Regions from separate parts of the Blautia sp. AM42-2 genome, predicted to be linked through region 3. Evidence: predicted binding sites of a transcription regulator. Region 3 holds the regulator's gene; each other region holds the start of a gene.
The links. Region 3 encodes Rex, which represses fermentation and respiration genes when NADH is low (regulators of the CRP and FNR family bind a similar motif). Its sites were predicted from a motif close to ATTGTTAANTANTTAACAAT; they were not measured.
Positions count from the first base shown of each region.

Region 1: a site for Rex is predicted at 4,797-4,816, ahead of pckA (phosphoenolpyruvate carboxykinase (ATP)). Genes of this name have one in related genera too.
Region 2: a site for Rex is predicted at 2,199-2,218, ahead of DW915_RS05125 (L-lactate dehydrogenase). Genes of this name have one in related genera too.

Region 1 is NZ_QUIM01000010.1:8,730-16,037, forward strand. Features, by position in the region: gene DW915_RS11295 (low molecular weight protein-tyrosine-phosphatase) at 17-481, shown strand; gene DW915_RS11300 (glutathione S-transferase C-terminal domain-containing protein) at 711-1,859, shown strand; gene DW915_RS11305 (heavy-metal-associated domain-containing protein) at 1,982-2,236, opposite strand; gene DW915_RS11310 (AraC family transcriptional regulator) at 2,526-3,428, shown strand; gene DW915_RS11315 (MATE family efflux transporter) at 3,439-4,773, opposite strand; gene pckA (phosphoenolpyruvate carboxykinase (ATP)) at 5,088-6,692, shown strand; gene DW915_RS11325 (AAA family ATPase) at 6,933-7,308, opposite strand, start outside.
Region 2 is NZ_QUIM01000002.1:450,535-457,842, forward strand. Features, by position in the region: gene DW915_RS05115 (MATE family efflux transporter) at 1-136, shown strand, start outside; gene DW915_RS05120 (Mur ligase family protein) at 238-1,788, shown strand; gene DW915_RS05125 (L-lactate dehydrogenase) at 2,292-3,239, shown strand; gene DW915_RS05130 (CoB--CoM heterodisulfide reductase iron-sulfur subunit B family protein) at 3,446-4,243, shown strand; gene DW915_RS05135 (4Fe-4S dicluster domain-containing protein) at 4,240-4,623, shown strand; gene DW915_RS05140 (CoB--CoM heterodisulfide reductase iron-sulfur subunit A family protein) at 4,657-6,645, shown strand; gene DW915_RS05145 (hydrogenase iron-sulfur subunit) at 6,636-7,088, shown strand; gene DW915_RS05150 (4Fe-4S dicluster domain-containing protein) at 7,073-7,308, shown strand, end outside.
Region 3 is NZ_QUIM01000001.1:373,433-380,740, reverse strand. Features, by position in the region: gene DW915_RS16235 (hypothetical protein) at 1-95, opposite strand, end outside; gene DW915_RS01810 (NAD(P)H-hydrate dehydratase) at 159-1,667, opposite strand; gene DW915_RS01805 (redox-sensing transcriptional repressor Rex) at 1,757-2,413, opposite strand; gene DW915_RS01800 (ABC-F family ATP-binding cassette domain-containing protein) at 2,568-4,493, shown strand; gene DW915_RS01795 (NADP-dependent isocitrate dehydrogenase) at 4,593-5,795, opposite strand; gene DW915_RS01790 (S8 family peptidase) at 5,961-6,806, opposite strand; gene DW915_RS01785 (MATE family efflux transporter) at 6,890-7,308, opposite strand, start outside.

The DNA.
Region 1 (7,308 bases), on a different contig from region 3:
AGAACAGGAGAATTTTATGATTAGAGTACTTTTTATCTGCCATGGCAATATTTGCCGCTCGACTCTTGCTGAGAGCGTATTCACCCACAAAGTAACTTCCCTCGGCCTTGCCCACAATTTTGAAATCGACAGCTTCGCCACCAGCCGTGAGGAGATCGGCAATCCGCCGCACTATGGGACAGTCAATAAACTGCGCGAGGAGCACATTCCGCTCGTGCCGCATCACGCAAAGCAGATTACATGGAAGGATTACGAGCGCGCCGACTACATCATCGGCATGGATACCGCGAATATCCGCAATCTGAACCGGATGCTGAAGAATGATCCGGATGGAAAGGTTTACAAATTTCTTTCCTTCACCGGTTCCGGCCGCGATATTGCGGATCCGTGGTATACGGGAGATTTTGAGGCGACGTACCGCGATGTCGTGGAGGGATGCAACGGCTTTCTGGCGTATCTGCGCCGGGAAGGAAAAATCTGAAAAACAAAAAGCGCCGAAAACAAGGCCAGTGCTCATTTGCAGAGAATGCGGCACTGGCCTTTTACTATAAGAAAATCCTATAGCCACTCCAAAAAATTAGCAATTAGACGTAACCAGACAGATATGGTATGATAAATGAATAGAAAACATAGCGAAATAATAGGAAAACAAAAGCTTTCCTATTTAAAAATTCATTCGATAGAACACGCGAAAGAGAGGCAGAAAATCAATGGCGAATTATGATTATGAGATTGTAAATGGAAGAAAAATCCGCGTAAGACCAAAAGAAACCGTATCGGAGATCGACAAAAACGGCTATTTCCGCAGACAGCCGAATCACTTCACGACTCCGTTCGGCGACGGTGAAAACGATCTGAAGGCAGAAGGTAATAAGAGATACCGTCTCGTCTGGGCAAAGCTGTGCCACTGGTCCAACCGCGCGGCGATCGTAAGAGAGCTGGAGGGCCTGGAAGATCAGATTTCCGTCAATATGGTAGAACATGCCCCGCATGAGAAAAACCTTGGCTGGGAATACGTTTACAATGAAAACAACATCGACCCGGTGCTCGGTGATCAGTTCCTCTCTGAGGCGTATTACCGTGCTGATGATGATTACCAGGGAAGAACGACCGTTCCGGCGCTGATCGACACAACGACGGGAAAGGTAGTCAACAACGATTACAACTGGCTGACCACTTATTTCGAGGTCAACTTCCGCCCATGGCACAAAAAAGGCGCGCCGGAGCTGTATCCGGTGGAGCTGCGGGAAGAGATTGACAAGATGAATCTCTGGCTCTTCGATAATATCAACAACGCGGTATACCGCAGTTCCTTCTCCAGAAGCAACGAAGGCCATTTCGACGGTGTGAACACATTCTACGCTGCGATGGACCGCCTGGAAAAACGGCTGGAAACCAATCGTTTTATCTTCGGTGATTACGTAACCGATTCCGATATCCGCCTATACGTGACACTTGCCCGTCTGGACATCCGCTATACCACACAGCTCGGCGAGACGAAGCGTCCGCTCTACACTTACAAAAACCTGTGGGGCTACGCAAAAGAGCTGTGGGAGATCCCGGCATTTGCACATCACACAGATTTTGCAGCCATCATCCGCCAGGGAAGAATTGAGGGAGAGGAAGACGGCTTCCGCGCCAGCACACACTACGATCTGGCACTTCCGAAGATTGACTGGGATGCACAGTGGAAGGTTTCGACCGAGCGCGCCTACCTGTCCTCAGACCCGACCCATCCGATCTATCTTGGAAACAACCGCAGATTCGACATCGACCCGACCTGGTACGATCTGGGCGCAGAATCTCCGAAAAAAGAGGAGAAAGAAACGCCGCCGTCCTGCGGATGCTGCTGCGGCTGATCAAATCATAGATAAAAAATAGAAAACACCGTTTCAGAGGCAGATTTCCAAAAGGAAATAAACTTCTGAAACGGTGCTTTTTTCCGACGCACAAACTGCAAAAGGAAGGGCATGAAATCCGTTTATCGTCCGAAATGGAAAAATCCCTTTTTCTCATACGGCTCACTCGTATACGAAACCAGCTCATATCCGATGTCCTTGATCTGCTGTTTCAGATACGGAATATCGAGCGGCGCTTCGCTGATGACAACGGTCTCGCCGTTTTTTGCAGAAGAGTTTACTTTCTTTGGAGAGCAGCTCTTGCGGACTACATCATTCATATGGGATTCGCACATGCCGCACATCATACCATCAATTTTTAAGACTGTTTTAATCATACAATACCTGCTTTCTTCCGGGAATACAGCGAAACGAAAGCGTGCCAGACTGTATTCCTGGAGTTTGATGAAAAATTTGAAATCACATACCCTATCGGGGTATCTAAAATATAGCGCGGATGAAAAGAAATGTCAATAAGCTGATAAAATATGATAATTATTATTATTTAAGAAGGAAAAATACGGTCATGGAAGGGCGATTCGCCGGCAGAACATGGAAACTTGCCGGAATCGCAAAGTTCGTGTTACAATTGGGGCAGCAGAGCAAAACAAGAGAGGAGACAAAAATATGCTCTCACAGATGAATTACCGAAAAGAAACACAGTCCCACGGTGATGAGCTTTTTCCGCTGAGCATTCACGTTTTCGAGACAGACCTGCAGAGTACCGTGCGGGTGTACTGCCACTGGCATGAGGAAGTGGAGCTCTTTTATGCAGTAAAGGGCGAAGCTGTTTTTCATATGGATACCGAAACCTTTCTCCTGCGGGAAGGGGAGACCGCCTTTGTCAATGCAAACCGTCTGCATGAGGTAGAGGGAATCGACGGACAGGAATTTACGTTTCTTGCCGTTGTATTCCAGCCGCGTTTTCTGTCCGGCACATCGCTTGACCGGATCCAGCAGCAGTATATCGAACCAGTGCTGTCCTCCGAGATCCGTTTTCCATCCAAGACAGAGCGGGGAACACGCCTTGCAGAAAAAACGGCACAGGCCATGCAGGAGATCCGAAATCTGCAGGAAAGAAAAGAACCGGGCTGGGAGCTGCTGTTAAAAGCGGAACTTCTGAAAATCTGGCAGGGATATTACAGTGCGGCAGAAAAGAACGGCGGAAAAACGGATGCCTCGACGAATTACCGTGTCAGCAGAATGAAAGAGATCCTCACATACATGAATGCTCATTTCTGTGAGGATCTCGAAATCGCGGAACTGGCGAGCCAGTTTCATATGAGTGAGAGCGCTTTCTGCCGCTTCTTTAAGTCGATTATGCATATTTCCGCCGTGACGTATGTCAATAACCTGCGGATTGCCGAGAGCTGCCGGCTGCTGCTTTCCACCGAGGAGGCGATCAGCAAGATTGCGAGCGACTGCGGATTCCGAAATATCAGCTATTTTAACCGAGTCTTCCAGGAACGCATGCACCAGACGCCGGGGCAGTTCCGCAGTTTATCCGCAGAAAACCGTACTGCGATATAAGATTCGGAACTTATGCAGGCTTCTGCGATCGGAATGCACGCCGCAGGAAGAAAAGTCCGGTCATATCAGCCAGTGCCCAGCCGATCGGAATGGCGATCCAGATTCCGGCAACGCCAAGCGCCGTGGCGGAGAAAAGGTATGCCAGCGCCACACGCATGCCAAGCGAAATGACGGTCAGAACAACCGACATCTCGGCGCGTTTGACAGCGCGGTAATACCCGTACAGCAGAAACAGCCATCCGATGCCGAGATAGAACGAGCCTTCCAGCCGCAGGTACTGTACGCCGATCGCGACGACCTCCATTTCTGATGCTTTCACGAAAATCTGCATCAGCGGATGCGCGAACAGATTGACAAGCAGAGAAATGACGATGGAAAAAGCAGCGCTCAGTGCAAAAGCATCTTTCGTGCCGCGCCGGATCCGCTCGTGATTTCCGGCCCCGTAATTCTGTGCGGTGAAAGTGGAGTAGGCATTTCCGAAATCCTGCACCGGCAGATAGGCAAAGGTATCAATTTTCACCGCGGCCGCAAATGCCGCCATGACCGCCGGACCGAAGCTGTTGACGAGCCCCTGTACCATCAGAATGCCGAAATTCATGACCGACTGCTGAATGCAGGTCATCGAAGAAAGATTCAGAATCTCTTTTAAAATGGAATGGCTGAAACGCCATTCTTTTTTTGACGGCAGCCACATGCGGCAGCGGAGCAGCACATAGAGCAGAATACCGACGGCGGACACATACTGCGCAAGAACCGTAGCGAGCGCCGCGCCTGCGATGCCGAACGGCAGTACAGCGACAAAGAGCAGATCCAGTGCAATGTTCAGCACAGCAGAGACAGCGAGAAAAATCAGCGGCACAGAAGAGTTTCCGAGCGCGCGCAGCATACAGGAAAAGAAATTGTATACGGATGTTGCAATAAGGCCGGCAAAGATAATCAGAAGATACGTCCGCATGCCGGGACGGACTTCATCCGGGACGCGAAGAAACGTAAGGATCGGCTCGATGCCTGCATAAACAGCGAGATTCAGCACGAGCGTAACGGCAAGGATCAGCAGAAACGCGTGGAGAATTGAAAGTTTTAAAGAAGAAAGATCTTTTCGTCCCTGATAAATCGAAAAGAGCGCACCGGCGCCCATCGACAGGCCGAGAAAAATGGAAGTCAGAAACGTCATCAGCGTATAGGAGGAGCCGACGGCGGCGAGCGCATTGCTTCCGAGAACGCGTCCGACGATCAGGGTGTCGGCAATGTTGTAAAACTGCTGCAACAGATTTCCTGCGATCATCGGCAGGGCAAACAGGATAAGAGAGCGGGAGATTTTCCCGCGGGTCAGATCGTAATACATAAAGAAACTTCTTTCCGAACATAATTGTTAATATTATAACATAAAAAATCAAAAAATGTCAATTTGCAGGATGAAGTGTACAAAAGTGCAATTGTCAGAAAATTTCGAAAAATCGAAGTTTATAAAATTTTTACAGATTTTGGGACACGTTCTGTAAAAAAACGGAAGATTTTCAGTTGATTTTTTTGGCCTTTTATGTATAATTAGAGTAGAAGAGGCCGGCTGGTCCGGTTTCTTAAAAAGGATACCTTCAAATTTCTGCATTTTGCAGAATGAAGCAGTATTACTATCAAAGGAAAGAGGTTAATTACAAGATGGCACAGATCGATTTAACAAAGTATGGCATCACCGGTACCACAGAAATTGTGTACAACCCTTCTTATGAGCAGTTATTTGAGGAAGAGACAAAACCAGAGCTGGAAGGCTATGAAAAAGGCCGGGAGACAGAGCTTGGTGCAGTTAACGTTATGACCGGTATCTATACAGGCCGTTCACCGAAAGACAAATACATCGTTGTGGACGAGAATTCGAAAGATACTGTATGGTGGACTTCTGATGAGTACAAAAACGATAACCATCCGGCAACCCAGGAAGCATGGGCAGCAGTAAAAGAGATCGCAAAAAAAGAGCTCTCCAACAAAAGACTGTTCGTTGTAGATGCATTCTGCGGTGCAAATAAAGATACCCGTATGGCTATCCGCTTCATCGTTGAGGTAGCTTGGCAGGCACATTTCGTAACTAACATGTTCATCAAACCTACAGCAGAAGAGCTTGAGAACTTCGAGCCGGATTTCGTTGTATACAACGCATCCAAAGCAAAAGTTGAGAATTACAAAGAGCTGGGTCTGAACTCTGAGACAGCAGTAGTATTCAACATCACAAGCCGTGAGCAGGTTATCATCAACACATGGTACGGCGGAGAGATGAAGAAAGGTATGTTCTCCATGATGAACTACTATCTGCCGCTGAAAGGCATCGCTTCCATGCACTGCTCTGCAAACACAGACCTGAACGGTGAGAACACTGCAATCTTCTTTGGACTTTCCGGAACAGGAAAAACAACACTTTCCACAGACCCGAAACGTCTTCTGATCGGTGATGACGAGCACGGCTGGGACGACAACGGAGTATTCAACTTCGAGGGCGGCTGCTATGCAAAAGTTATCAACCTGGACAAAGAGTCTGAGCCGGACATCTACAACGCAATCAGACGTGACGCTCTGCTTGAGAACGTTACTGTTGATGCGGAAGGCAAAATTGACTTCAATGATAAGAGCGTAACCGAGAATACTCGTGTATCTTATCCGATCAACCACATTGAGAACATCGTTCGCCCGATTTCTTCTGCACCGGCAGCTAAGAATGTTATTTTCCTGTCCGCAGATGCATTCGGCGTACTTCCGCCAGTATCTATTCTGACACCAGAGCAGACTCAGTACTACTTCCTGTCCGGATTTACTGCAAAACTTGCAGGAACCGAGCGCGGAATTACCGAGCCGACTCCTACCTTCTCTGCATGCTTCGGCCAGGCATTCCTGGAGCTGCACCCAACCAAATATGCAGAAGAGCTTGTTAAGAAAATGGAGAAGAGCGGAGCAAAAGCATACCTGGTTAACACAGGCTGGAACGGAACCGGAAAACGTATCTCCATCCGTGATACCCGTGGAATCATCGATGCAATCTTAAGCGGTGCTATCAACGAAGCTCCGACGAAGACTATTCCGTACTTCAACTTCGAAGTTCCGACTGAACTTCCGGGCGTTGATCCGGCTATCCTGGATCCTCGCGATACCTATGCTGATGCTTCCGAGTGGGAGACCAAAGCACTGGATCTGGCTGAAAGATTCATCAAGAATTTTGCAAAATATGAAGGAAACGCTGCTGGTAAAGCACTTGTTTCCGCTGGTCCGCAGAAATAAATTTTCTGAATTGACCGAAAGGAAGCCCCTGACATGAAAGTGTCAGGGGCTTTCTTTTATGAAAATATCTGGAGAAATAAAATAGTTTCCTGCCCGAAAGTACAGACTGATGGGACAGGAAACTATTTTACAGCACACTCTAAAATAATGCAAAAAATTTCAGCACCACAGAGCGTGAATTGCTGCGTCACTGGTTTTCGCCGTACCCTGATACGCCTTCAAAATAGAAAATAAGGCAGATCAGCAGGACAAGAGCAGTTCACGTACCATTTCTGCATCAAAGGTAACAGAGGAAACATGGTTGACTTCTATCTGATATAACGCATTTGCTGCGATATGCTCAGCAGCCTGCTCAAGATCACGAATACCGCTTGTGTTTTCGTGGCAGGAGATTACGGCATCGAGTCCTTCCGGCGTCAGAATGCATTCTTTTTCTTTCATACCGATACGTTTTAACACCTTTGGAAGTGCATAGCGGGAGAAAATGATTTTCTTTTCTTCCGGTGTGTAATCCGGAATTTCAATCACAGCGAAGCGGGACATCAGCGGAGCACTGATCTGGTTCTTGTCGTTTGCGGTTGCAATCGGGTATACACCGACGGTCGGGATCATACAT
Region 2 (7,308 bases), on a different contig from region 3:
GTATTTTGGTTACACCGCAGTCTGCTTCGCAAGCCCGGTGGCATGGATTCTCGCCGATCTGTTTCTCGTTCCGGCGTACCTGTACTGCGCAAAAACGCTTCGTTCTCTTTTTGAGAAAAATGCGCAGATGATGTAAGCCGTGCCGCAAGATGGACAAGCTGTTTCAATTCTGGTATAATGGAGCCTGGATTTTAGGAAAGCTGAAAAAGAATCCCATAGAAGAGAGGAAGATATCCTATGAAACAGTCGGTATTAGAATATAAGAAACTTCTGGAGCAGGAAGGCCTTCTGGTGGAATTTGCAGAGCCGGAAGGAAAAGAAGGAGAGGACAGACCAGTTACCCTCGTAACGTATTTTTCGGGCGGAGCGGATCAGGGAACGCTGTTTCTCTGCAAAGGAGCTGCATTCAAAGAGGCATACTTAAAAGACGCCGTAAACCGCGGTGCTGTTGCCTATGTAAGTGAAAAAAAATACGAAGCGGGAAAAGAAATTCCGGCACTCATCGTCAACGATGCCAGAAAAGCACAGTTTGTGCTGGGTGAGGCGTTTTACGATTATCCGGCAAAGTCGCTGCATGTCACGGCGCTGACCGGAACAAAAGGAAAGACAACGACAGCCTACTACCTGCAGTCGATGCTCGATGCCTGCCTGAAAAAACAGGGCGGAAACGGATGTGCACTGTTAAGTTCGATTGAATATTACGACGGAAAGACGAGAGAAGCATCAACGCTCACCACGCCGGAATCCCTGGAGCTGTGCCGCCATATGCGCAATGCCGTAGATGCAGGCCTTTCTCATATGGTGATGGAAGCATCCTCCCAGGCGCTCAAATACGAGAGAGTCGGAAACACGCATTTTGATACCGCCATTTTCCTGAACATTTCCAAGGACCACATCAGCCCGACGGAGCACAAGGATTTTGATGATTATTTCCAGTCGAAATTAAAGATCTTCGACCGCTGCACCTGCGCCTGCGTGAACCTGGACAGCGACCATATCGAGGAAATCCTGAAAGCTGCGGCAAAATGTGAGCGCGTCGTTACGTTTGGATCGAAAGAAAATGCTGTAATCCGTGTGAGTGATATCAAGCCGGGCAGAGGAAAATTCTATTTTCATGTGGCAGGACCGGATTTCTCGGAAGATTTTACCCTGCCGGTGCACGGAGTCTTCAATGTGGAGAATGCCGTAGCTGCCATTGCGGCTGCCTGGTCGATGGGAATCCCGGTTTCGCTGATCAAGGAAAGCCTCCTTGGCGTCACCGTTCCGGGAAGGATGGAGACGTACGAGAGCAGCGCGGGCGAGGTCACGGCGATCGTGGATTTCGCGCACAATGGCCTGAGTTTTGAAAAAATGTTTGATACCGTAGCACTCGAATACCCGGGAAGCCGCGTAAGCGTTGTGTTCGGAACCCCGGGCGGAAAAGCATTCAACCGCAGAAAAGATATGGGTGAGATTTCCGGAAAACGGGCGGACCGGATTTTCCTCGTACCGGATGATCCGGGAAACGAAGATCCGCAGGCGATCTGTGAGGAGATCGGCGGGTACATAGCAAAGGAAGGTGCATCCTTCCAGATCCGCATGGACCGCGGAGCAGCAATCCGGGAGGCGATTCTTGGCGCCGTACCGGGAGAGGTTGTTCTGATCCTTGGAAAAGGCGCGGACGTGACGATGCACGTCGGAAACGGAAATGTGCCGTACCGGTCAGATGCCGTCTATGCAAAAGAGGCGCTTGCCGAATATGGAAATGCATTTGCCGAAGCGGCAACGGCTCGTGAAACAGAAGAATAGAAGCAAAAACAGAAAAAACAGAGCAAAAAAGACACGGAACAGAAAAATCCGTGTCTTTTTTGCGTCTGGCGGCAGCAGAAATGAAAATCAGACAGGAAATTTGGCGGATACATCCTACAAAATGTAGAAAAGAAGGACAGAAACTAGCCCGTATGACGAAAAGTTGTTAAAAATATAACGAACGAAAGTTAGACGTGTGAAACTAAACACAGAAAGCAAAAACCCGGGAACCATGCGGAAAAAGACGAATTCTGCGGGATGAAGGACAAAGCTGTAAGTTTTTGGAAAGAATTCTTGTGAAAAAGAACAAAAAATGGTATAATTGTATTGAAATATATCCAGAACACCCCTTCTGGAAGCGTACGGGCTCAGTGAGAAAAAAGATTTCACGAAAATGCTCGAAAAAAACACTTGTTAAATTCTTGTCATAGTGCTATGATAAGGAAAGTGAAAAATTTATCAATCACAAAAACCAACTAGGGGTATTTTAGAAAGGAGTATTTATGAGCAGCAAGATTACCATCATTGGAGCTGGAAGCGTTGGATCTACGATCGCCTATACACTGTCGAACGAAGACATCGCGTCTGAGATTGTTCTCATCGATATTAACAAGAAAAAAGTAGAGGGAGAGGTTATGGATATCGCGCAGGGTACCTGCTTCCGCGATCCGGTCTCCATCATCGCAGGTGAGTATGAGGATGCCAAGGACTCTGATATCGTAATTATTACTTCCGGTATTGCAAGAAAGCCTGGCCAGACCCGTATTGAGCTGACCCAGACCAACGTAAACATCTTAAAATCCATCACACCGGAAATCGTAAAAGCGGCTCCGAATGCCATCTACATCATTGTAAGCAACCCGGTTGATATCATGACCTACGTGTTTACAAAGATCTCCGGACTTCCGGAAAACCAGATCCTTGGTTCTGGTACCATGCTGGATTCCGCGAGACTTCGCTGCGGACTGTCTGAACACCTCAACATTGCCCAGAAAAACATCCACGCTTACGTATTCGGTGAGCACGGCGATACTTCCTTCATTCCGTGGAGCGGCGCTTACGTTTCCGGTGTCAGTCTGGACGAGTACTACGAGACCGTAGAAAAAATGGGCAGGAACGTAACCAAGATCGACAAAGATGCTATGCTGGAGTACGTAAGAACTTCCGGCGGACAGGTTATTGCAAACAAAGGAGCTACTTTCTATGCAGTATCTGTTGCAGTATGCAAACTGGTAGCAACCATTCTTTCTTCTTCCGATTCTGTAGCAACCGTATCTTCCATGATGCACGGTGAGTACGGCATCGAGGATGTATGCTTAAGCACACTGACCCTCGTTGGACCGAAAGGCGTACAGGGCAAGATTCCGATGCGTATGACAAAAGAGGAAGTAGAAAAACTCAAAGCAAGTGCCGACGCATTAAAAGCAGTTATCGCACAGATCGAGCACTAAGAGCGGGCAATAAGCTCAAAACATAAAATTTATGGCAGTGGCAGAAAGTGCGAAAGAGCGGTATCTCCCACTGCCTTAACGTGCGCCTGAAGAAATTTTCCGCCGGGTGTACATAAAAAGAGTACCGGAAACTTTTCCGGTGCCGGACAGAAGATACCGCAGGAAAAATGGAAACCAACAGGAGCAAGTAAGAAAGGAGCAATTCCATGACCTACAGTTATTTTCCGGGCTGTACGCTGAAGAACAAAGCAAAAGATCTGGATCATTATGCCAGAGAGTGCGCAAAAGTTCTGGGATTTGAACTGGAAGAAATTGAAAACTGGCAGTGCTGCGGAGCTGTGTATCCACAGGCATCCGATGAAATCGCCACAAAACTTTCTTCGGTTCGCGCCTTAGCAGACGCCAAAGAAAAAGGACAGGATCTGATCACAGTCTGTTCCGCCTGTCATCACGTGATCAAACGCGTAAACGATGACATGGCGAATGTAGAAGACATTCAGACAAAAGTAAACAACTACATGGCTCTTTCCGAGCCATATCTTGGCGAAACGAAAGTACTTCATTATCTGGAAGTGCTGCGTGACGTCGTTGGATTTGACAAGATCAAAGAGAAAGTGGTAAACCCATTAAAAGGAAGAAAAATCGGCGCATATTACGGCTGTATGCTGCTTCGTCCGAGCACCACAATGCAGTTTGACGATCCGGAAAATCCGACAATCATTGAAGACTTTATCAAGGCCCTTGGCGCAACACCGGTCGTATATCCGATGAGAAATGAGTGCTGCGGCGGCTACATATCCCTCAAAGAAAAGAAAATGGCATCCAACATGGTAGACCAGATCATGGCATCCGCATCCTACAAAGGAGCAGAAGAACTGATCACTGCATGTCCGCTTTGCATGTACAACCTGCGCAATAACGGAACAAAAGAAGGTCTTCCGGTTACCTACTTTACCGAGCTTCTTGCAGAAGCACTCGGCATCAAAGAGGAGGTGCAGGCATGAAAATTGCAACATCCGATGAAATCCGTGCCATCGCCGGTGTGGATACCAGAAAATGTATGAAATGCGGTAAATGTTCCGCATCCTGTCCTGCTTATAACGAAATGGACATCCGTCCGCATCAGTTTGTATCTTACGTACAGAACGGCGATGTGGAAGCACTGATGAACTCCAAGTCCATCTGGAAATGCCTCTCCTGCTTCGCATGTGTAGAGCGCTGTCCAAGAGACGTAAAACCTGCCAAACTGATCGAGGCAGTTCGTCTTTCCGTGATCCGTCAGAGAGGAGAGAATTATCTTTCTCCGGATGAAATTCCGGCTCTTCTGGATGATGAGACTCCGCAGCAGCTTCTGATGAGTGCATTCCGTAAATATAGAAAGTAAAAAACAACCCATCCACAGAAAGGTGAGAGAAAAGTGCAAAGAATAGGAGTATTTGTCTGCCACTGCGGTACAAATATTGCGGCTACGGTTGATGTCAAAAAAGTTGTTGACGTCATCAGCAAAGAGCCGGGTGTTGTTCATGCAGAGGATTATCAGTATATGTGTTCCGAAACGGGTCAGCAGAAAGTGATCGATGCCATTCAGAACGAGCATCTGACCGGCGTTGTCATCTGTTCCTGCTCTCCGCGTATGCATGAAGGAACGTTCCGCAAAGCAGCAGAAAAAGCGGGCCTGAACCCGTATCAGCTGGAGATTGCAAACATTCGTGAGCAGTGTTCCTGGATTCATAAAGACATGGAAGAGGCTACCGAGAAGGCCGTAATTCTGGCCCGTGCAGCCGTTGCTAAAGTTATGCTGGATACCCCGCTTACCCCGGGCGAGAGCCGCGTTGTAAAACGTGCGCTGGTGATCGGAGGCGGTATCGCAGGTATTCAGACTGCACTGGATATCGCAGATGCAGGCTATGAAGTAGATATCGTAGAGAAGACCCCGAGTATCGGCGGAAGAATGTCACAGCTTGACAAGACATTCCCGACCCTCGACTGTTCTTCCTGTATCCTGACTCCTCGTATGGGAGAGGTAAACGCGCATGAGAAGATCAACATCTATACCTACAGTGAGGTAGAGAGCGTTGGCGGATTCGTCGGTGATTTCAAAGTAGACATCCGTAAGAAAGCAAGATACGTAGATATGGACAAATGTACCGGATGCGGACTCTGTCAGGAGAAATGTCCTTCCAAGAAGAACCTGAGCGAGTTCAACAGAGGCTTGTCCAACCGTACTGCAATCTACACACCGTTCGCACAGGCAGTTCCGAACGTACCGGTTATTGATACTGCAAACTGTATCCACTTCAAAACCGGAAAATGCGGTATCTGCTCCAAAGTCTGTGCAGCAGGTGCAGTAAACTACGACCAGAAAGATGAAGTAATCACCAGAGAGTACGGCGCAATCGTTGTGGCAACTGGTTTCGATACCATCAGTCTGGACAAGTTTGACGAATATTATTACAACCAGAGCAAAGACGTAATTACCTCCCTTGAGATGGAGCGTCTGATGAATGCTGCCGGCCCGACAGGCGGTAAAGTAGTACGTCTTTCCAATGGCGAGCATCCGAAGGATATCGTATTTATCCAGTGCGTCGGCTCCCGTGACGTAACCTGCAGAGGAAAGAGCTATTGCTCCAAGATCTGCTGTATGTACACCGCAAAACAGGCCATGCTGGTGCGTGACCATTATCCGGATGTCAATGTACATGTCTTCTACATTGATGTTCGTACCCCGGGTAAGAACTTCGATGAGTTCTACCGCCGTGCAGTAGAAGAGTTTAGTGTAGATTATATCAAGGGTCAGGTAGGAAAAGTATCTGAGGCTCCGAACGGACGTCTTCTGGTACAGGGATCCGACCTTCTGGACAACCGTCAGATCAAGATGGAAGCAGACCTTGTTGTCCTTGCAACGGCAATTGAGCCGAGTAAAGATGCAAGAAAACTGGCTACCATGCTGACTGCAAGTATGGATACCAACGACTTCTTTACCGAGGCACACGCAAAACTGCGTCCGGTAGAGTCTCCGACCGCAGGAGTTTTCCTCTCCGGTGTATGCCAGGGACCGAAAGATATTCCGGAAACCGTTGCACAGGCTGGAGCAGCTGCTGTCAAAGTAGTCGGACTGCTTGCAAAAGACAAACTGACCACCAACCCGTGTACAGCAGAATCCAATCCGCTGTTCTGTAATGGATGTGCATCCTGTGAAAAAGTCTGCCCATACGGCGCGATTTCTTACGAAGATCGTCAGGTCAACGACCACGGAATCCGCGAAACCAGACATGTGGCAGTCGTTAACGGCGCACTTTGCCATGGATGTGGTGCATGTACCGTTGCATGTCCGTCCGGTGCTATGGACCTGAAAGGATTCTCCAATAGACAAATTCTCGCGGAGGTAGATGCAATATGCCGATAGATAACAACGAAAACAAAGAATTTAAGCCAGTCATCGTGGCATTCTGCTGCAACTGGTGCTCCTACGCAGGAGCAGACCTGGCAGGTTCCAGCCGTCTTTCCTATCCGGCAGACGTAAAGATCATCCGTGTTCCATGTTCCTGCCGTGTCAATCCGCTCTTCATTTTAAGAGCATTCCAGAAGGGCGCTGACGGAGTCATCCTCTGCGGATGCCATCCGGGAGACTGCCATTACAGTACAGGAAACTATTATGCAAGAAGACGTATGACCCTGCTGTTCTCCATGCTCGATTACATTGGTGTTGAGAACGGACGTACCCGTGTGGAGTGGGTATCCGCCGCAGAAGGTGTGAAATTCTCCCAGACCATGAACGAGTTCATTGAGCAGGTGAGAAGTCTTGGTAAGAATGTCAGATTGGAGGATTTACGATGCAAGAAAAATTAGTATCCCGCGCAAAAGAGCTTCTGTCTGACGGTACCGTAGTCCGTGTTCTTGGCTGGAGAAAAGGCGATACAGATTTCAGCGCAGAGCCTGCATTTTTTGAAAGTGCCGAGAGTCTTGACGAATTTACCTATGACGGATTCTGTGGTGCCAACTTAAGCAAATACATGATTAAAGCATCAAAAGAAGAAGGAAAAACACTCGTTTTCTTAAAACCGTGTGA
Region 3 (7,308 bases):
TCCCATACGATAACGATCCGGCGTTTTACGCCTTTTAAAATCGTTTCCATGTATTTAATATTGCCTGTTTTTCCGGAGGTATTCACAAATTTCATCCGGCACTTCAAAAAAGTCCGCCCGGAGTCCTTTTGGGAACCCGTGATTCTGATCTGCTTTGCTCAGATTGACTGCAATCCTCTGATAATCTCGGATGCTGTTACATAGGAAGCACTGCTTTTTTCTTCCGCAGCCTCTCCCGCCTTTCCATGCGCATATGCCGCCAGTGCCGCTGTTTTGGCAAGGCTGATTTTTTTCTCATTTTTTTCACACTGACGTTTTGCTGCAAAGGCGCCTGTGATTCCCGCGAGCACATCGCCGCTTCCCGCCGTCGCAAGCGCACTGCTTCCGCTTGTGTTTATGTAATACTGCTCACGCCCTTCCTCTGCTGTCACGGTTACGGAATCCTTTCGTACACAGCAGGCCTGGTATTTTTCGGCTGCCCTTCCGGCGCTTCCTGCCGGGTCACGCTGGCATTCTGCAATAGTCATGTGCAGCAGCCGTGCAAGCTCTCCTACATGAGGCGTTAAAATTTTTTCTGCCCGATAGCCCGAAAGAATCTCTGCATCTTCTGCAATCAGGTTCAGCGCATCTGCATCCAGAACAAGAGGAACTTCTGTGTGCTGCACCGTAAAAACGAGCAGTTCTTTTGCCGTCCGGCTTTTGGAAAGTCCCGGTCCCGCAACAACAGCGTCCGCCCAGGCGAGATCCTGCAGCAGGGCTTCTTCCGGAAGCGGCTCATCCTCCTTCCAGAAATCCGCCATTGCTTCCGGCAGGGCACAGAAAAGCGGCGTACGGTTTCTTTCCTCTGTCACAACCTTTACCATGCCGGCACCGGATGCAAGGACTGCCCTGGCACACAAAACAGCGGCTCCGCACATGGCACCGGAACCGGCAAGTACCAGCACCTTTCCGAAGGTTCCCTTATTTCCCATCGGCGTGCGGGTAAGAAACCGGTCCAGATCTTCTTTTTCCACTGAACCGTACCAGGGCGTCTCCTCTTCTCCTGCATCAAAGCCGATTCCAATATCACGGACCAGGACCTCTCCGGCATATCGTTTTCCGGGATCAAAAAGAAGCCCTGGCTTTGCACAGGCAAATGTCACCGTGGCTCTGGCTTTCACCGCCGCATCAAGGACCTCTCCGGTATCCGTGTGGATCCCCGAAGGGATGTCCACGGCAAGAACAGGAACACCGCTTGCGCAGATTGCTTCCACTGCCCTCCGGTACTCCCCTGCCAGCGGACGGGATACGCCAATTCCAAAGATGGCATCTATGATAACAGTATATTCCCGGAAATCCGGATTCTTAACCTCACGGACCCCATAATTTTCCGCAATTTTCTTCTGTACTCTCATGCCTTCACTGTATTTTTCCGGATTTCCAAGACAGAACAGTTCCGCATCCACCCCTTTCGTCTTTAAAATCCGTGCAATTGCCGCACCGTCCCCGCCATTATTTCCGGGACCGCACACAGCAAGGACTTTTCCTGTATTCCATGTTCCACTTTGAAGCTCCTCCACGCAGGACAGCGCCGCGCGCTCCATCAGTACCAGGGACGGTACCCCCATGGTTTCGATCGTATTGCGGTCTGCCTGCTTCATCTGTGCTGCTGTAAGAATCCGTTTCATCGCTTTTCCTCCTTTTCCTGCCTTATCCGGAAAGTGAACAGAAAAAGTCTCCGGTTTCCCGAAGACTCTCCTGCTTTTGTTTTGGTTTCTTAATTGTTCTTTGGATGCTCCGCCTCATATCTGGTCAGATTGTAGGAGAGACGCATCAGACTTTCGGAAAGATGGACGTTCTCGACGATCACATCTTTCGGAAGTTTTAAGTTTAGATCGGTATGTGCAAAATTCCAGATTGCTTTTACACCGTTATCCACGAGAATCTCTGCCATCTCTACCGCTTTTGCTTTTGGCAGTGTCAAAGCCGCAATCTCCACATGGTGTTCCTTGATAAATTCCGGAAGCTCGTCCGCCATGCGGATTTCAATTCCGCGCACGGAGATTCCTTTTAATACCGGGTTGACGTCAAAAATACCGACCGTTTTGAATCCGCTTCTTTCAAAGGCCGCATAATTGGCAAGCGCCTGTCCCAGATTTCCGGCTCCGACAAAAATCATATTGTGGACTCTGTCCAGACCTAAGATTTTTCCAATCTCGCTGTACAGATACCGCACGTTATAACCATACCCCTGCTGGCCGAAGCCGCCGAAATTATTTAAGTCCTGGCGAATCTGGGAAGCTGTCACTTTCATCCGCTCGCTCAGCTCACCGGAAGAGATCCGTTCTACTCCGTCCTCCAGCAATTCGCCCAGGTAACGATAATATCTAGGAAGTCTTTTGATAACTGCCCGCGAAATTCCTTTTTCTTCCAAGATAAATTCCTCCTTATTTACACCTGCATATATTCATATTATATATGGTTGATAGAAAATTGTCAAAGATTTCTTGAAATTTTGTGTATTACTCTCTATAATAAGGATGGTGTATTATGTCAAAATACAGAAATATGTTATCTGGAGGAACCACATGATTCTTGCATGTCAGAATATCTCGAAAGCATTCGGGACAACGGAAATTATCAAAAATGCATCTTTTCATATAGAAGAACGCGAAAAAGCCGCACTGGTCGGCATCAACGGTGCCGGAAAATCGACGCTGTTAAAAATCATCATCGGCGAAATGAGGGCCGATGAGGGAGAGGTCATCCTCTCCAAAGGAAAGACGATGGGCTATCTCGCCCAGCATCAGGATCTGACCGGACACCTTTCCATTTACCAGGAAGTGCTGACCGCGAAACAGAATCTGATCGATATGGAGGAACGCCTCCGTCAGATGGAAAGTGATATGAAGACAAAATCCGGTGCAGCGCTGGATGAACTTCTTTCCACCTATACCCGCCTCTCCCATACCTTTGAACTGGAAAACGGATACGCGTACCGCAGTGAAGTCGTCGGTGTTTTAAAAGGTCTTGGCTTTTCCGAGAGCGATTTTGAAAAACAGGTGGACTCCCTCTCCGGCGGTCAGAAGACCCGCGTGGCACTTGGTAAACTGCTGCTCACCAAACCGGACATCATTCTGCTCGACGAGCCGACCAACCACCTCGATATGGACTCGATCTCCTGGCTCGAAACGTATCTTTTAAATTACAGCGGAGCCGTCCTGATCGTCTCCCATGACCGTTACTTTCTCGACCGCGTTGTCACAAAAGTCGTTGAAGTGGACAATAAAAAAGTAACAACTTTTGAGGGAAACTATACCGCCTACAGTCAGAAAAAAGCAATGCTCCGCGAGGCCGCTTACCATGCCTGGGTCAACCAGCAGCAGGAAATCCACCATCAGGAGGAAGTCATCGCAAAGCTGAAATCCTTCAACCGGGAAAAATCCATCAAGCGTGCCGAGAGCCGTGAAAAGATGCTGGACAAAATGGATGTTCTCGAAAAACCGACGGAAGTACGCTCCGATATGCGGATCCGTCTGGAGCCGCGCATCACAAGCGGAAACGATGTGCTGACTGTCGAGCATCTCTCCAAAGCCTTCCCGGGACAGACGCTTTTCCAGGATCTGAATTTCGAAATCAAGCGCGGGGAGCGCGTCGCAATCATCGGAAACAACGGAACGGGAAAAACGACGATCTTAAAGATCTTAAACGAAGTCATCCGACCGGATGCCGGCTCTTTTACACTTGGAAGCCGTGTACAGATCGGTTACTACGATCAGGAGCATCAGGTACTCCACATGGAAAAGACCATTTTCCAGGAGATTTCCGACGCGTATCCGTATCTGACAAACACCGAAATCCGAAATGTGCTGGCCGCCTTCCTGTTTACAAACGACGATGTCTTCCAACCGATTCATACCTTGAGCGGCGGTGAGCGCGGACGAATTTCTCTTGCCAAGCTGATGCTCTCGAACGCCAACTTCCTGATCCTCGACGAGCCGACCAACCACCTCGATATCGTATCAAAGGAGATTCTGGAAAACGCGCTGAAGGATTACACTGGAACGGTACTGTACGTTTCCCACGACCGTTACTTTATCAATCAGACTGCAACCCGGATTCTGGAGCTGACGGGACAGACACTCGTCAACTATATCGGAAATTACGATTACTATCTGGAGAAAAAAGAAGAGCTGACCCGCATCTATGCTCCTGCTGCCGATGCCGCCGCTCCGGAAGAAACAGCGGCTCCTTCCGAAGCCTCCTCCACAAAGCTGGACTGGAAAGCGCAGAAAGAAGAACAGGCACGTCTCCGCAAGAAAGAGAACGAGCTGAAAAAGACGGAGAAACGAATTGAAGAGCTTGAGACACGCGATTCGGAAATTGATGAGGAAATGTCGAAACCGGAAGTCGCAACGAATGTGGCAGAGTGTGTGAAATTAAGCAAAGAGAAAGCAGAGATTGCCGCGGAACTCGAAGAGCTGTATGAAAAATGGGAAGAGCTTGCCGAGTAGGCCTGGTTTTCCCCGGAAAAATTCAAAACAGAAAAAGCCGGTCCGGCGCATCCCTTTTTGCGGGAATGCCGGATCGGCTTTCTTTTTTGCTTCGTTTAATTATTTCTCCAGCTCCTCGCGGATGGCCAGGATGAAATCACGGCTGTTTAATACGGTCGGATTTTCCATGGTGGTGATCAGCGCAAGGTCTTTTGTCATTTTTCCGCTCTCGATCGTTGCGATCGTTGCTTTTTCCAGACGGTCTGCAAATGCGGAAAGTTCTGCGTTTCCATCCATTTCCCCGCGTTTTCTGAGTGCGCCGGTCCATGCAAAAATGGTGGCCACGGAGTTGGTGGATGTCTCCTCACCTTTTAAGTGACGGTAATAGTGGCGCTGTACGGTTCCGTGCGCAGCCTCGTACTCGTAATATCCGTGCGGGGATACGAGAACAGAAGTCATCATCGCAAGGGAACCGAAGGCGGAGGATACCATGTCGCTCATGACATCGCCGTCGTAGTTCTTGCAGGCCCAGATAAAGCCGCCCTCTGCTTTCATGATGCGGGCAACGGCGTCGTCGATCAGAGTGTAGAAGTAGGTAATGCCTGCTTCTGCAAATTTCTCTTTGTACTCTGCATCGAAGATCTCCTGGAAGATATCCTTGAAGCGGTGATCATACTTCTTGGAAATCGTATCCTTGCTTGCAAACCACAGATCCTGTTTCGTGGACAGTGCGTACTCGAAACAGCTTCTCGCAAAGCTTTCTATGGAGTTATCCAGATTGTGCATGCCCTGAATGACACCGGCGCCGGTGAAGTTGTGGATCAGCTCTCTTGTCTCGGTGCCGTCCTCAGCCGTATAAACCAGCTCTGCTTTTCCCGGTCCCGGAATGCGCATTTCTGCATTTTTATAGACATCCCCGTATGCATGACGGGCAATCGTGATCGGTTTTTTCCAGTTGCGCACGCACGGCTCGATGCCTTTTACGACAATCGGGGTACGGAAAACGGTTCCGTCGAGCATGGCACGGATCGTTCCGTTCGGGCTCTTCCACATTTCTTTCAGATTGTACTCGGTCATACGCGCTGCATTCGGCGTAATGGTGGCACATTTGACTGCTACACCGTATTTCTTGGTAGCGTTTGCGGAATCTACGGTTACCTGATCGTTCGTCTCGTTTCTGTGTTCCAGTCCCAGATCGTAATATTCCGTTTTCAGGTCAATAAACGGGAGAAGCAGCTCATCTTTGATCATTTTCCAGAGAATTCTGGTCATCTCATCTCCATCCATCTCTACCAGAGGAGTGGTCATCTGAATTTTTTCCATAGTAGGCCTCCTTTTTCTATTCCCGTTTATTGTATAAAGTATCCTATAGCTTGTCAAGTCAAAATTCGCCTGATTTTTTGGCGTTTTCCCATAAATTCACACAATTTTTGCAGGATGAGAGGTGTTTTCCTTCATTTTTCTTTTTTTATGCTGCCGCACAGTGTCTCACAGAAGAGACAGAAAACGGTCTGTTTGAAGCATCCCATGCCCCTGACGGTTGCGCGGAAGGCCAAGGTCTCTCGCCGATTCGCAAAGCAGCATTTTCGCCTGGACATTTGTAAGATCCGGAACCCGTTCAAGTGCCAAAGCCACGGCTCCGGACACCCGCGGTGCCGCCATCGAGGTGCCGCTCTTCACCACATATTCCTTCCTGCTTCTTCCAGGCGCGCAGGAAATGAGACGTTTTCCAGGCGCGACAAGATCCGGTTTGCAGACGCAGTCCCGTGTCGGGCCGCATCCGGAGATTCCTCTTCTTGGCTCCAGCAGATCGCCCGCTCCCACAGTGATCACTTTTCTGCTGCTCCCCGGCGCCGTAATACTGCCCGGAGCGGGCCCCAGATTTCCGGCCGCTGTCACAACTGTGATCCCGTCATCCCAGGCGCGCTCCACCGCCTGCACGAGCAGATCATCCACCGATTTTTCCTGCTCTGTTGTTCCCACTGAAATATTTAAAATGCGGATATTAAGTCTTATTCGCTCTTTGCACACCCAGTCAATCGCCGCAAGGATATCCTGCTTTCTGCCGTTTCCCCTGCGGTCGAGAATTTTTGCTACCACAAATCTGCATTCCGGTGCCGTACCCCGGTACTTCCCGCCGGATGCTCTTCCGCTTCCGCCGAGGATTCCGCAGACATGCGTCCCATGCCCATTATCATCGTAAGGCGTCTCCCGCCCGTACACCAGATCCCGGAACGCCGCAATCCGGTTATCAAAATCAATATGCGGAAAAATCCCTGTATCCAGCACCGCCACGGTAATTCCTTGTCCTGTCAGAATTTTCTGCTCGTTCATCGCAAAGCTCCGGCGTATTCTTATTTTATGGTATGCAAAAAGGCTGCCCTTTGCAAGAAACAGCCTTTTTCTTATCAACTCTTTTAAAATTGTATCTGTTTTTCCCCTTTCCGCTTCCAGAGCATCATCGCAAGCGGGATGCCGCAGAGCTCGGCCAGAACGAAAGATACCCAGATCAGATTCAGATTTCCAAACCATTTCAGAATAAAAGCGAACACCAGCGGCAGGATAGCCTGGCGGGTCATGGATATGTACATGCTTTCTTTTCCGAGGGAAAGTCCCTGCAGCGATGCCTGATAGATCAGCCCCGGGATGGAGAGCAGATAGGCGACGGCGAGAATGCGAAGCGCCGGAACTCCGATGTTCATCAGGTTGTCGGAGGCATCAAAAAGTTTCAGTACAAATCCCGGGCAGGATTCCAGCACGGCGAAAAAGATCAGGAACAGTCCGCCGCCGTAGAGAATGCCGTAACGGATCGACTGGCGAATTCGTTCTTTCTGTT